One region of the Micrococcus sp. 2A genome, then DNA from elsewhere that is predicted to be linked to it. Evidence: riboswitches for the same ligand, from Rfam matches in the RefSeq annotation. Region 1 holds a riboswitch; the other holds the start of a gene.

Evidence for each region. Region 1 has a riboswitch for thiamine pyrophosphate ahead of AAG742_RS09855 (thiamine ABC transporter substrate-binding protein). Riboswitches for the same ligand answer to the same signal wherever they lie in the genome.
Region 2: linked by a shared signal. The riboswitch ahead of AAG742_RS04285 (FAD-dependent oxidoreductase) and the one ahead of AAG742_RS09855 (thiamine ABC transporter substrate-binding protein) in region 1 are both predicted to bind thiamine pyrophosphate.

Annotation. Positions count from the first base shown of each region.
Region 1 covers NZ_CP154351.1:2,142,958-2,146,351, reverse strand. Annotated here, with positions in the region: gene AAG742_RS09860 (iron ABC transporter permease) at 1-835, opposite strand, end outside; gene AAG742_RS09855 (thiamine ABC transporter substrate-binding protein) at 943-2,085, opposite strand; TPP riboswitch at 2,146-2,251, opposite strand; gene AAG742_RS09850 (AI-2E family transporter) at 2,297-3,394, shown strand, end outside.
Region 2 covers NZ_CP154351.1:918,930-922,323, forward strand. Annotated here, with positions in the region: gene thiD (bifunctional hydroxymethylpyrimidine kinase/phosphomethylpyrimidine kinase) at 1-297, shown strand, start outside; gene AAG742_RS04280 (thiamine phosphate synthase) at 485-1,198, opposite strand; TPP riboswitch at 1,245-1,349, shown strand; gene AAG742_RS04285 (FAD-dependent oxidoreductase) at 1,354-2,664, shown strand; gene thiS (sulfur carrier protein ThiS) at 2,661-2,906, shown strand; gene AAG742_RS04295 (thiazole synthase) at 2,899-3,394, shown strand, end outside.

The DNA of each region.
Region 1 (3,394 bases):
GCAGCGCGTCCGCGCGGGTGAGGCGGCGCAGCGGGGCGTCCCGCAGGCGCAGGGCGCGCACGCTCCGCGCCGCGGTGGCCCCGGAGATCCCGACGGCGGCCATGACCACCAGGAACTGCAGCGTGGAGAACACCGCGGCCACCCGCAGGTCCAGGTACACCGAGGTCTGCACCCAGATCTCGGACTCGAGGGTGCCGTAGCCCGGCCGGCCCAGGGTCTGGACGATCCCGAACGCCGAGGAGCAGAAGAGGAACACGAGTGCGGCCGAGCTGGCCACGGCGGGCGCCAGCTGCGGGAGGGTCACGGTGCGGAACGCGCGCCAGGGCGAGGCCCCGAGGGTGCGCGCGGCCTCCTCCTGCCGCGGGTCCAGCGACGCCCACAGCGCGCCCACCTGGCGGACCACCACGGAGACGTTGAAGAACACGAGGGCCAGCACGACGGCGGCGGTGGACTGGTCCAGGCCCGTCCACCCCAGCGGCCCGCCGGGGGCCAGCACGGCGCGGAACGCCACGCCCACGACGACGGTGGGCAGCACGAACGGGACCGTCACCACCGCGCGCAGCAGCGCGCGGCCCGGGAACGCCCGGCGGTGCAGCACGAGTGCGGCCGGCAGCCCGAGCAGGAGGGCGGCCACCGTGCCGGCCGCCGCCATCCCCAGGGTCTGCCCGAGGATCCGCCATGTGCGCTCGCGGGCGAGGACCTCGCCGAACGCGGTGAGGTCCAGTGCGCCGTCCGCGGACACGCCGCGCCACAGCATGGCCGCCACGGGCCACGCGAAGAACACCGCCAGGAACGCGAGCGGCACGACGGCGGCGAGCAGCCACCACGCGCCGATCCCGTCCCCGCCGGCCCGCGTGCGGCGCCGTCGCCGTCCGCCCGCGGGGCGACCCGGGGGCGCGAGGACGGGCTCGGCGAGCGCGGGCGGGCCGGGGACCTGAGAGGTCACTTCCCGGCGTGCTCCTCGTGCAGCGCGGTCCACTCCTTGAGCAGCTCCTCGCGCTCGGCGTCCACGGCCTTCGGATCCGGGGAGATGGGGTCCTCGGCGAGGGGGGCGTTCTCGGCCCACTCGGCGGGCAGCTCCACGGACTCGTCGATCGGGTACATGTACATGGACTCCGGCAGCGCCTTCTGCACGTCCTCGGAGAGGAGGAAGTCGATGAACGCCTGCGCGCCCTCGGGGTTCTTCGCGCCCTCGACGACGCCGGCGTACTCCGTCTGCGGGGTGCAGGAGGCCTCCAGGACGTCCGTGGCCGGGGCGAACGCGGGGGAGGAGGAGTAGGAGAGCACGATCGGGTACTCGCCCTTGCCCTCGCCGCCGGAGAAGTCGGTGTAGTACGCGTCCGACCACGAGGCGTCCACCTTGGCGCCGCCGTCGAGGGCCTTCTCCCACCAGCCCCTCCAGTCGTCACCGAACTCCTCCTTGGTGGCGGCCAGGAGGGCGAGGCCGGGGGAGGAGGTCACGGGGCTGGTGAGCACCGTCAGCGTCGCGTACTGGGGGTCGGTGACGTCCTCGAGGGAGTCGGGGACCTCCACCCCCTCCGCCTCGAACCACGGGGTGTCCACGTTGAGGCACACCTGGCCCTGGTCCACGGGGATCATCCGGCCCTCGACCACGCGGTCCTTCGCGGACTCGGGCAGGTTCGCGGGGGTGTACTCGGCCACCACGCCCTCGTCGATGAGCCGGTGCGTGGAGTGGTCCTCGATGCCGTACACGCCGTCCACCGTGGGGTGGTCCTTGGCGAGCAGCAGCTGGTTGACCACGGAGCCGGCGTCGCCCGGGGCGGTGGTGGAGAGCTGGTGGCCCGACTCCTGCTCGAACCGGGCGATGAGCTCCTCGGGCAGCGCGAAGGAGTCATGGGTCATGATCGTGACGGTCTTGCCACCGCCCGCGGAATCGGAGCCGGAGGCGGCGGAGCCGGACGTGGTGGCCGCGGCCGCGGCGTCCGCGGAGCCCGCCGCGGAGGAGGAGCCGGAGCCCCCCTGGCCGGAGAGCGAGCAGCCCGTGAGGGCGAGGGCGGCGACGGAGAGGGCCGCCAGCGCGGCGGTGCGCGGGCGGCGGGCGTGCTCGGTGGCGGTGCGGGTCATGCGGGTCTCCTCCTGCGCGGCGGGAGGGGCCGGGGGCGGGCCCGCGGCATGCGGACGCCCCGGGAAAGGGTCTCGACTTCCTTCGCCGGTGCGAGCCGGAGCAGGTTCGAGGGTCTGCGGCGGACCGCACTCTCAGCGCCGCTGCGGCGCTCCCCTGTCGATGTGGACTGGAGCCAGCCTATCGCGTCCGCGCCGACCTTAGACTGCACGCGTGAGCACCCCCGACGAGGCCGCGCCGGCCGGACCCGCCCCCGCCCCCCAGGTCGCGCCGGCGACGCCGGCCTCCGACTGGGACATCCGCCGGCCGCACCGGATGTGGCCGCGCATGCTCGTGATCGTGCTGACGCTCGCGGGCCTCGTGGTGCTCGTGCAGTTCCTGCAGGGCATCTCCTCCATCATCGCGCCCGTCTTCCTCGGGCTGAACCTCGTGATCGTGGCCTACCCCCTGCAGCGCTGGCTGATCGAGCGCGGCGTGCACCCCGTCCTCGGGGCCACGGCCACGGTGCTCCTCGTGGTCACCGTGCTGGCCGTGTTCGTGGGGCTGATCTTCTGGTCCGGGCTCGAGCTGGTGAGCTCCCTGCCCGAGTACGCGGGGCGGTTCCAGGCGATCATGCAGGACGTCTCGGCGTGGCTGTCCTCCCAGGGGCTCACCCCGGACATGGTGAACGCGCAGCTGCAGGCCGTGGACATCAAGCAGGTCACGGGCGCCGCCGTCACCGCGCTGACCGCCATCGCGTCCAACGTCTACGCGGTGGTGGGCCTGCTGATCACCGTGGTCATGGGGATGTTCTTCCTGGCCATGGACTCCATGGCCGTGGAGCGCCGCGTCCGGCTGCTGAGCTCGGCTCGCCGGGAGTTCGGCCAGGCGCTCATGGACTTCGCGGGCGGCGTGCGCCGGTACTGGGTGGTGACCACCGTGTTCGGGCTGATCGTGGCCGTCCTGGACGTCGTGGCGCTCCTGGTGATCGGCGTGCCGATGGCCCTCGTGTGGGGCGTGCTGAGCTTCCTCACCAACTACGTGCCCAACATCGGCTTCATCATCGGCCTGATCCCGCCGGCCATCCTGGGCCTCGCGGAGGGCGGCTGGCCCGCCTTCCTCGGCGTCGTCATCAGCTACTCGGTGCTCAACTTCGTGCTGCAGTCCATCATCCAGCCCAAGGTGGCCGGGGACGCGATCGGCGTGATCCCCACCGTCAGCTTCCTCTCCCTGCTGTTCTGGGCGTGGGTCCTCGGCCCGCTCGGTGCGATCCTCGCCCTCCCGTGCACCCTGCTGGCCAAGGCCATCCTGATCGACGCCGATCCGAACGCA
Region 2 (3,394 bases), 1.2 Mb from region 1:
GACCTCGCGGAAGGGGTCCCGGACGCCGTGATCGGCCCCGAAGGCCGGGTCACCGAGGTGCGCGGCGCGCGCGTCTCCTCCCGGTCGACGCATGGAACGGGCTGCACGCTCTCCTCGGCGCTCGCGGTGCTCGCCGCGGGCGGGACGGCCTGGGAGGACGCCCTGCGCACGGCCAAGCCGTGGCTCGCGGAGGCCATCGCGGCGGGGGAGCGGCTCGACGTCGGCCGGCGCACCGACCGCTGGCACGGCCCGCTCGACCACAGCCATCGGGACCGGGGGGCGGGCGATCGGGACTGATCGTTCTGGAATGGCTGCCCTCGAACCATGGGCAGACCCAGGGAGTTCGACGAGGCCGCTCCTGGAGGTACCCCTCGACGAGACGCAGGAGCACGACCGCGTCATGGTCACGGTCGATGACCCCGTGGCGAGGGCGGGGGTCGTCCACGCGGCGCTGCCGCGCCGCTCCCACCCGGGCGCGGCAGCGTCAGCCCGTGACCGCCGCACGCAGACTCCGCGCCGCCGCCTCCGGATCGTCGGCGCCGGTCACGGCCCGCACCACCACGATCCGCTCGGCGCCCGTGCCCAGCACCGCGGGCACACGGTCCTCGTCGATCCCGCCGATCGCGAAGAACACACGTCCCGCCGCCTCGCCGCCGGGGGCGGTGATCTCCGCCGCGAACCGCGGCAGAGCGAGCCCCACGGCGGCCCGGCCGGGCTTGGTCGGCGTCTCCCACACCGGCCCGGTGCAGAAGTAGTCCAGCTCCGGATCGGCCGCGGCCCCGCGCACCTGCTCCTCGGTGCGGCAGGACCGCCCGAGCAGCACCTCGGGGCCGAGCACGCGCCTCGCCTGCGTGCTCGTCAGGTCGTCCTGGCCCGCGTGGAACACGTCCGCGCCGGCCAGGAGTGCGACGTCGGCCCGGTCGTTCGCGGCGGACAGCGCCCCGTGCTCGCGCGCCAGCTCCACCACGATCGCCAGGGCCTCGAGCTCGACGCCCACCTCGACCCGCTTGTCCCGCACCTGCAGGGCGTCCACGCCGCCGCGAAAGCACGCGGCCGCGAAGGCGGCGAACGCGCCGGCGTCAAGGGCGCCGTCGTCGCGGACGTGGCGGGAGAGGTCCGTGCAGACGTACAGGCGGGCGCCCGCGAGGCGGCGGGCGCGCTCGGCGCGTGTGGCGAGGGCGGCGGGGCGGTGCGGCATGCGCCCACCCTGCCACGTCCGCCCACCGGGCGTATGCTGGGCGGCATCCATGGGAGCCCGCGCCACAGCGGGCTGAGAGGGACGCAGTCCGCGCACGCGCGGGGCGCGCCGACCATCAGACTCGATGCGGATCATGCCGCCGTGAGGAGGAGCCCATGCGCTGCGTGGTGGTGGGGGCCGGGATCGTCGGCCTCGCGACGGCCGTGCGCCTGCGGGACGCCGGCCACGAGGTGACCGTGATCGCCCCAGACCTGGACGCGCCCGCCGTCGGCGACGCCGCCACCCACGCCGCGGCCGGCATGCTCGCCCCGCTCGGGGAGACCCAGTACTCGCAGTCCGGGCTCGGCGCGCTCCTCGCCCGGTCCTGGGCGCTCACCGGCGACCTCGTCGCCCGGATCGAGGCCGGTGGCGCCTCCGCGGGTCACCGCGTGGAGGGTGCGTGGCTCGTGGGCGCCGAGCCCGCCGACGCGCGGCGCTGGCGCGAGACGCTCGCGGCCGTCGACGCCGCGGGCGCGGATCAGGCCCCCGCCGCGGAGCCCGGCACCGCCCTGCGGCTGCCGCGTCCCGTCGCCCCAGTGACGGTCGCGGCGCTGCGCCGCGCCGAGCCGGCCCTCTCACCCGCCCTCGCCGGCGCCCTCGACGCCCCCGACGACGATCAGCTCGACCCCCGCCGGGCCCGTGCCGCGGCCCTGACGCGCCTCGCCGCCGACGACGGCGTGCACCTGGTCCCCGCCCGTGCCGTGACGGTGCACCAGGTGGGCGAGGAGGTGGAGGTGACCACCGCCGGGTGTGCCGGGACCGCGCAGCCGATCACCGCCGACGTCGCCGTGCTGGCCGCGGGGCTCGGCCACGCCGCGCTCGGGGGCGACCCCGCCGCCCTGCCCCTGCCGCTGCGCCCCGTGCACGGGGACATCCTGCGCCTGCGGGTGCCGGCGTCCCTGCTGGCCCCGGGAGAGGAGCACCTGCTCAGCCGGACCGTGCGCGCTCTGGTGGGCGGACGGCCCGTGTACCTCGTCCCGCGCGCGGGCGGCGGGCTCGTGCTCGGCGCGACGAGCCGCGAGGACCGCGAGGCCGGCACCCCCGCCGGCGCCGTGCTCGACCTCCTCGAGGACGCCGCCCGCATCCTGCCCGCCATCCGGGACTGCCTGCTCGAGGAGGTCACCACGCGCGCCCGCCCCGGCAGCCCCGACGACGCCCCGTTCCTCGGCCCGCTGCCGGATGCGCCCCGAGTGATCGTCTGCACCGGCCACCACCGGCACGGGGTGCTGCTCGCGGCGTGGTCGGCGCACGCCGCGCTGGAGCTGGTTCGCCGGGCGGCGGGGGAGCCGGGCAGGCCGGGCGGGGCCGGCCCCGCCTGGACCGCCGCCGACGAGGGGCTGCTCGACCTCGTCCGCCCCGACCGCTTCGCCGTCTCGGCGCCGTCCGCCGAGTCGTCCCCCGCCCCCACGCAGGAGGTCCCCGCATGAACCCGCACACCCTGACGGTCAACGGCGAGGCGAGAGCGTTCGACGCGCCGCTCTCCCTCCGCGCGGTGGTCGCGCAGCTGACCGGCCGCGAGATCCGCCCCGACGGCACGGCCGCCGACGGCGGACGGCTCGGCGTCGCGGTCGCGGTGGACGAGGCCGTCGTGCCGCGCTCCCGCTGGGACGCCACCGTGCCCGAGGCCGGTGCGCGTCTCGAGATCGTGACGGCGGTGCAGGGTGGCTGAGCGCGGGGGAGCACCGGACGTCGTCCCGCCCCTCACCGTCGGCGGTCGCGAGATCGGCTCGCGCCTCATCATGGGCACGGGCGGCATCACGGACCTCGCCGCGCTCGAGGCCGCCCTGGTCGCCTCGGGCACCACGCTCACGACCGTCGCCATGCGCCGCCACGCCGTGGGCGGGGGCTCGGGCGTGATCCCGCTGCTGGACCGTCTCGGCATCGAGGTGCTCCCCAACACGGCGGGCTGCCACACGGCGCGCGATGCCGTCCTCACCGCGCAGCTGGCCCGCGAGGCGCTCGAGACGGACATGGTCAAGGTGGAGGTGATCGCCGACGAGCGCACCTTGCTGCCCGACGTCGTCGAGACCCTCGAGGCCACCGAGCGGCTCGTCGCCGACGGCTTCACCGTGCTGGCCTACACCTCGGACGACCCCGTGGCCGCGCGGCGCCTCGAGCAGGCGGGCGCGGCCGCCGTCATGCCGCTCGGCTCGCCGA